One region of the Paenibacillus sp. DS2015 genome, then DNA from elsewhere that is predicted to be linked to it. Evidence: riboswitches for the same ligand, from Rfam matches in the RefSeq annotation. Region 1 holds a riboswitch; the other holds the start of a gene.
What was found. A riboswitch is a leader RNA that binds a small molecule or an ion and turns the genes downstream of it on or off. The one in region 1 is predicted to bind S-adenosylmethionine.
Positions count from the first base shown of each region.

Region 2: another riboswitch for S-adenosylmethionine. It lies ahead of metA (homoserine O-acetyltransferase MetA); the one in region 1 lies ahead of J2T13_RS07670 (methionine ABC transporter ATP-binding protein).

Region 1 covers NZ_JBNPWS010000006.1:61,028-65,245, forward strand. The annotation lists gene J2T13_RS07660 (COX15/CtaA family protein) at 1-736, shown strand, start outside; gene J2T13_RS07665 (Cthe_2314 family HEPN domain-containing protein) at 837-1,574, shown strand; SAM riboswitch class I at 1,647-1,778, shown strand; gene J2T13_RS07670 (methionine ABC transporter ATP-binding protein) at 1,905-2,921, shown strand; gene J2T13_RS07675 (methionine ABC transporter permease) at 2,921-3,589, shown strand; gene J2T13_RS07680 (MetQ/NlpA family ABC transporter substrate-binding protein) at 3,677-4,218, shown strand, end outside.
Region 2 covers NZ_JBNPWS010000004.1:138,482-142,699, forward strand. The annotation lists gene J2T13_RS05675 (trans-sulfuration enzyme family protein) at 1-495, opposite strand, end outside; gene J2T13_RS05680 (aminotransferase class I/II-fold pyridoxal phosphate-dependent enzyme) at 492-1,676, opposite strand; gene metA (homoserine O-acetyltransferase MetA) at 1,704-2,639, opposite strand; SAM riboswitch class I at 2,762-2,886, opposite strand; gene corA (magnesium/cobalt transporter CorA) at 3,344-4,218, shown strand, end outside.

The DNA of each region.
Region 1 (4,218 bases):
GGCGCTCGCTTCTGTCATTGCATTCTGGCTGTATAACAAACGTCGTGATTTAAGAGTATATGCTGCAATGACTTTAGTGTTCGTTCTAGTTCAAGCTACCATGGGCGCTCTCGCGGTGGTCATGGATCAATCATCTGCCATTAAGGCCCTTCATTTTGGGTTTTCACTCATCGCTTTTGCCAGTGCACTTATGCTCGCATTAGGGATAAGGAGAGTTAGTAAATCTAAATCCATAGTAGATGTAGAACTTGTAATATTACCACGAGTAAGTATATCTTTCCGTAATCTCACATGGGTAACAAATATTTACTGCTACATAGTAGTCTATATTGGCGCTTATGTTAGCCATACAGATTCATCAGGGGGCTGTTCCGGTTGGCCACTTTGTAATGGTGAAGTGATTCCGGAAATGGTAGGTGGAGTTAGAGTTGCCTTCATTCACAGACTTGCTGCGCTATTGCTATTTATATTAATAGCTATCATGGCTCACTTCGCATATCGTAGACATCACGGTAATCGTGAACTTCAAATGTTAGGTGTTGCAGCGGTTTCCTTATGCTTAATGCAGGTATTCAGCGGTGCTTTTATCATTTACGCTCTAGGAAATCCTGAACTTTATGTGTTTGCAGCCTTATTGCATAACTTGTTAGTATCCTCCTTATTCGGTGTTCTTTGTTATCTTAGTGTAAGAGTGTGGCAATTAAGTAAACCTATGATCAAGAACCAAACTCATTAATCCATGGTTTCCCTGTAATATAAGTGAACCCTAGGAGGCATCGTAATGTTGCGATAGTTCCAGTAGACTTCTCCACAAATATAATCAGGGAGCGCTTGCCATGCTGCGTAAGTTACTTGTAGATTTGTCCCATGGGGACAACAATCCGTTACTGGAAGATGCTAACCAAGCTATGCTACAGACGATCCAGCTATTACAGAAGGAAATGAGTGATAGCGAAGACCCTACGCATGATCTACGTAAGATAGAGATCTGGACACGGGGACTTATTTTCTCACTCTCGGAGTTGGAGCAAAGTTACGCTGCGGCCTCCTTCTTTAGAAAATCTATAAAAATGGGATTTATGGATGACATGACAGAATCGGAGCAAACGGATTACTCAAGATATGTATATTTCTATAAGAATGGATTTATTCGTGTCCTTTCTGTGCTAGATAAGCTTGGTACGGTCTTGAATGAGCAGTATGATCTACAGACAGCAAAGGTTAAAGCACAATATTCGTATTTTTCAGTACTACGTCAACTGACCCTCTACAAGCAACACGATTCCTTAAGTGGGCAGTTATCAACGATCAGGGATAATTATCGTGAGCCTATTAACATCCTGAGGAAACGAAGGAATGCAGAAATTCATTATATGAATACGGAGATGGAAGATGATCTCTGGCAACGACACCAAGGGCTTCACGACAAAATCGTGCTGGAAGATGTGGATCAACATTTGTTGGAGTTAAAGCTAGGTATCGATATGATTTGCCAATCTCTTTCTGCCGCTTATCATTATATCTATGATCAATGGCACAACAGGAGCATAAATACGGATGCTAATTTAACATAACAGGTGGATTTTTCTTTTTGACAATCTTCTTGAAAAATTCTATACTAACAATAATAATTTCATATGGATTTTTTCTTATCGAGAGAGGCGGAGGGATAGGCCCGATGAAGCCCGGCAACCGATTAAGGAGAGTGAATGTTCTCCCTTGATGTCATGGTGCTAATTCCTACAGATCGCACAACAAGCGTGTCTGGCAGATGAGATGGCATTGTCTTTACGCAAAGAGAGCCCTTTTTCATACTGTGAAAGGGGCTTTTTCTATATTTTTTTACCTGAATCCCTTTGAAATATATGTCAATAACAGTAAGATTTACGAAGGAGAGACCTTGATTGATTGAATTAAAGCAATTGACGAAAGAGTACGGTAAAGGCGATCGAGTGACTACCGCACTATCTAATTTGAATCTTTCAATTGAGAAGGGTGAAATATTTGGAGTTATCGGACACTCTGGTGCTGGTAAAAGTACACTCATTCGATGTATTAACTTATTAGAGCGACCCACATCAGGCGAAGTATGGGTAGATGGCGTCAATTTAACTTCGCTGAATACCCAGCAGTTACAGAAAGAACGGCGAAGAATAGGGATGATTTTTCAACACTTCAATCTGCTATCCTCTGCAACAGTGTATGACAATATTGCCTTTCCATTGCGCATAGCTCATACCTCTAAAGAAACCATTGCAGCTAAGGTGAATGAATTGTTAGCTCTTGTAGGGCTAGATGAGCATAGTGATAAGTACCCAGCGCAGCTCTCAGGTGGGCAGAAACAACGGGTAGGGATTGCGCGTGCACTTGCAAGTGATCCCGAAGTACTGCTGTGTGATGAAGCAACTTCAGCGCTTGACCCACAGACTACAGATTCTATTCTGAAGCTATTGCTAGACATAAATAAACGCTTCAATCTAACAATTGTTCTCATCACTCATGAGATGCATGTTATTCAAAGTATTTGTGATCGCGTTGCGGTTATACATGCGGGTGGGATTGTTGAGTATGGACCGGTAACCGAAGTGTTTCTTAAACCGAAACATGTGGTTACACGAGAATTTATTCGAGGCGAAGCTAGTGGTAATGAGCTGTTACAGCAAGCTATTCATGCGACGCATCTTGCATTTTCACAAGCTGTTAAGATTACCTTCCTAGGTGAGACCACGTATGGCTCGATACTGTCGAGGACGGTTCGAGAGACGGGGGTTGATTTTGCCATCCTACAGGGAACGATATCTACGATCAAGGATACGCCATACGGTCAATTGATTGTACGTTTTGAGGGAGAACAAGAAGGTATTATCAGAACAATTGATAAACTTGTTCAGCAAGGTCTTGATGTGGAGGTGATGGCATGATTCTTGCGGTAGACTTTTCTGAAATTGTATGGAATGAAATTGGAACTGCCATAATAGCTACATTGAGTATGTTGGGAGCCTCTGCTGTATTTACTTTTATTATAGGACTTCCACTCGGGGTAATACTTTACCTTGCTTCACGTTCGGCTTCACGTAAAGTACGCGTTACTTATACCCTCCTGTCTTTCATTGTAAATATATTGCGTTCTGTACCTTTTATTATTCTAATTGTGGCTATGATTCCTGTTACGAGAGGGATTGTTGGGGTATCTATGGGCGTACTAGGAACCATTCCACCGCTAGTTGTAGGTGCAGCACCCTTCTTCGCACGGCTTGTGGAGACAGCATTAGCAGAGGTAGATCGTGGTGTTATTGAAGCTGCAGAGGGGATGGGAGCTTCTACTAGTCAGATTGTTTTACGTGTTCTACTTCCAGAATCTAGACCGGGTCTCTTAGCAGCTATGACGGTTACAATAGTTATGCTTGTGTCCTACACCGCAATGGCGGGTCAAGTAGGCGGAGGTGGATTAGGTGACTTAGCAATACGTTACGGCTATTATCGTTATGAGACAGAAGTCATGTTGATATCCGTAGCACTGATGGTCGTATTAGTACAATTACTTCAAGTAGTTGGCGATCGAGTTGTGCGTCATTTTATAAGAAAATAAGCGTTATGTGATTAAGGTAATACCCGAATGGAAATTCGGTCGCATATAATTCATATTATTCATATCGAAGAAAAGGGGAATTGACAAATGAAGAAATGGACACTTGGTTTAGTAAGTCTTGCACTGGTGGTAGCTTTATCCGCATGTGGTAAGAGTGATGAAGCAACATTGAAGGTAGGCGCTACAGCAGTACCTCACGCAGAGATTCTAAAGCACATTAAGCCTGTACTAGAAAAGGAAGGCATCAATCTGGAGATTATAGAATTCACAGATTATGTTCAACCCAATACACAGTTATTTGAGAAACAATTGGATGCTAATTTCTTTCAACATCAACCCTATCTTGATGTAGAGAATAAGCAGCGCAGTATGGATCTTGTCTCTGTTATTGCTGTTCATGTAGAGCCGCTTGGAGCCTACTCCAAAAAGTACAAATCGATAGATGAGCTTCCTGATGGTGCCAAAATCGCTATCCCTAATGATGCAACCAATGGTGGCCGAGCGCTTAGTTTACTAGCTAAAAATGGTTTAATTAAGCTTCAGGATGAGAATAAAGTTGAATCTAAACTAAGTGATATTACGGAGAACCCAAGAAATTTTGTCATTACAGAGAACGACGCAGCGATCTT
Region 2 (4,218 bases), on a different contig from region 1:
AGCAACATCTGTAATTTTCAAGGTAGGATTAGAAGGTGTCTCCATATATACAGCCTTGGTATTAGGCTTCAATGCAGCCTTCACGTTATCTACATCTGTCATATCTACAAACGTAGTCTCAATACCAAGTCTACTTAAGATACTTGTTAATAATCGGTATGTCCCCCCGTACACGTCTTCCGTCACGATTATATGGTCTCCCGATGAGAACATCATAAACGTACTAGAAATCGCCGCCATTCCGGAAGAATATGCGAATCCTCGGTCTCCACCTTCTAACAAAGCGATGTAATCTTCCAACGCTTGACGAGTTGGATTCCCTGAACGACTATAATCATGCTGTGGTGGATTAAAAATATCTTCATGGTGAAACGTTGATGCCTGATAAATGGGTACACTTGAAGCTCCAGTAGTACGGTCAATTTCCGACCCAAAATGGAGTAATTTCGTCGCAAAGTTCAGTTCATTACGGGACGAATTCTGGGATTCACTCATCGTTGTTCTCCTCCTTCGATTTCTTGACGCGCTGCATCAAGTGCTCCACCTAAATCTGCAATTAAATCATCCACATGTTCTATACCTACCGAAAAACGAAGAAGACGATCATCTACACCAATAGCTTCGCGAATTTCCAGTGGAATGTCTGCATGAGTTTGCACAGCTGGGTATGTCATTAAGGATTCTACTCCGCCTAAGCTCTCTGCAAAAGCGATCAGACGGACATTTCTTAATAGAGGTTCAACATAGCGAGCATCCTTCACTTTGAATGAGAATATTCCCGTGTTCCCACTACATTGCTTTTTCTGAATATCATGACCTGGATGATCCGGTAGAACAGGATGATATACCTCAGCTACTGCCGAGTGCGTGAGCAAATATTGAGCAATCTGAACTGCATTACTTTCATGACGTTCCATCCGAAGTGCTAAAGTCTTCATTCCACGCATTAATTGGTAAGCATCCGTCGGACCGAGAACAGCTCCAATGGAATTGTGCAGAAAGGACATTTCTTCAGACAACTCTTGTCCTTTAGTAATAATCAGACCCGCTAATACATCATTATGACCACCTAAATATTTAGTTGCACTATGCACAACGATATCAGCCCCTAATTCGAGCGGCCGTTGAAAGAACGGTGTCATCAATGTGTTATCCACGATGGTAAGTAATTCATGTCGTTGTGCCCATGCACAGACGGCTTCTATATCGGTAATCATCATTAATGGATTGGTTGGCGTCTCTATAAAAACTGCTTTTGTATTAGAACGTCTTGCCGTCTCCAAAGCATCTAAATCATTCGTGTCTACATAAGAGGCACTTACACCAAATTTAGAAAGAATACGTTCTAATAGACGGTATGTCCCTCCATACAAATCCAGAGATACAATCAGATGATCCCCCTGACCAAAAAGTGTAAAAACCGTTTGCAACGCAGCCATTCCTGAGCTACATGCAAACCCTGCATCTCCTGATTCAAGTTCGGCAGCTGCATCCTCCAATACCTTACGGGTTGGATTCTTTGTTCGAGAATAATCAAATCCTGTGCTCTTACCAAGTCCAGGATGACGGAATGCAGTAGCTTGATAGATCGGAAAATTAACGGCTCCTGTCACAGGCTCTTCAATAGAACCAATTTGCGCCAATCTACTTTCAATTTGTAACGACCTCTTCTCCATACTATATCCTCCCTATTCTATCCCTCACTATATTTGTGGCCAGACTTCAGCAGTTTCGCCTATATCAAAAGGTGTTTCTTGGTATACATAGTAATTCAGCCAATTTGCGAATAATAAATTAGCATGTGCTCTCCATACAGCAGGGGGAACCCGATCAGCATCATCATTAGGATAATAATGTTGTGGAAGCGCCATATCCATTCCTTTGCTAATATCCCGTTCATATTCCCACTTCAGTGTGAAGGGATCATATTCCGCATGACCGGTCACAAAAACTTGTTTGCCATCCTTTGTAGCTACTAAATATATACCAGCCTCTTCAGACTCTGATAAAATTTCTAATTTGTCGATCCCTTCGATATCCTTCCGTCGAACCTCTGTATGACGAGAATGAGGAACGTGAAATAATTCATCAAATCCTCTCAGCAGCTTCACATTTGGCAAGGCCACCGTATGAGGAAATACGCCAAATATTTTCTCATCCAGTTCCCACTTAGGAACACCGAAATGATAGTACAGTCCAGCCTGAGCAGCCCAACAAATATGAAGTGTTGAAGTGACATGCGTCTTGCTCCATTCGAATATCTCTTGTAGTTCACCCCAATAATTAACTTCCTCGAATTCCATTTGTTCGACAGGAGCACCCGTAATAATCAATCCGTCGAAGCGAGTGAATTTCACTTCATCGAACGTTTTGTAGAAGGTTCTCAAATATTCCTCAGATGTATTCTTGGACGTATGGGAATTGGGATGAAGTAGCACAATATCTACTTGAAGGGGTGAGTTTCCAAGCAGACGAAGAATTTGAGCTTCTGTTGTTTCTTTCGTAGGCATTAAGTTTAGAATAGCAATACGTAGTGGGCGTATGTCTTGATGGTATGCAAGACTCTCATCCATGACAAATATATTTTCCCCCACTAGAATTTCCTTAGCAGGTAACGCATCTGGAATCTTAATCGGCATTATGATTACACTCCCTTTGGCTGAAACTGGCGATAATCATTTCTGAGGAAAGCCATTTTTAAACAAAAATGACCCTTATCCAAATTCAGGAGAAAGGTCATAATTGCTTAATATATGCGCCTCTCTCATCTCTCAGCAAACGAAGCCAATATGGGCATCATTTCCTGCAAGAATTAGCACCGTACGTTGTTAAACGCCGGTTGCCGGGTTTCATCGGGCCTGTCCCTCCACCTGCTCTTGATAAGATTTCGCTGTATTCATTTATTTGTAATTTAATAAATCACATTAAACATGTAATTTAGATTAACTTTAAATCATCTACACGTCTTCGTCAAGAACCAGAACTCATTTTCATATTTCCCACTCACATTTCCCTTACTTATTGAATAGTCTGTAGACTAGAATTAGCTGATCATAATTGTTCTTGTAAGGTCGATGACCGGGCGTTATACTATACAAGTATTGAAAATCGGAAAATGAAAGAGGTGACATGGAAGATGGATGGCGACCCCAGGCCTGAGCTGATTCAACTTGCATTACAATCGCATACCTTGAGAATAAGCTTGTCGGTAGTGGGTATTATTCATTTCCATGTGGAGAGTATTTAACGAATGCCTCCCGCTCCCTCCGACAGACCATTCTCTTTCGTATGCGCGTATTTGGCGCTTCCCCACGCAATCTTGGGGATGAAGGAGTGATAATAGATGAAGATACGTTTGGTAAATGAAGGTGTATTTACCCCAATTGATAACATTGAATTAACATTGACCCCACCCACAGAAGGATTCTATTGGATTGATGCTGATGCAGAAGATCTTGTAGAGCTACAACCTTTATTCTCACTACATGACTTAGCAGTAGAAGATTGCCTACATGAAGATGAACAACGTCCTAAAATTGAGATATATGAGAGCCATTACTTCATAGTCATTAATAGTATTCGATTTGATGATGAAGAAATATTTCTACGCGCACTTAGCGTATTCTTAGGAAGACATTATATTATTACGGTTACCAATCAGAAAATTAATGAACTTCGTACATTAAAACCAATACTTTGGGAGCAAGAAGTCAGCGAACCGGATCGTTTTCTTTATCTACTTATTGACTTAGTTGTAGACAATTATTTCTCTGTCGGTGACCGCATTGAAGCCAAGATCGAGAAATTAGAAGAAGATATCCTGATGCGCACTAAGAAAACCCACTTGATTGAAATTATTGGTTTACGCAGTGAAATATTATGGCTGAAGAAGGCTCTTGTTCCACAAAAAGAAGTGATTAATATCCTGAACAAGAAAGATCTTCGACTGATCGACGATCAGTTACAGAAATATTTTAGCGATATTTATGAGAACACAGTGAAAGTATCCGAAGCTTTCGAAACATATCGCGATCTCATGGGTAACTTACGTGAAGCATATCAGTCTAGTATCGACAACCGCGCGAACGAAATTATGAGAGTACTCACTGCAATTACCATCATATTCATGCCTCTAACACTTATTACTGGTATCTTCGGTATGAACTTTGTCCATATGCCAGAGCTAGAATCAAAATATGGTTATTATGTGGTCCTTGG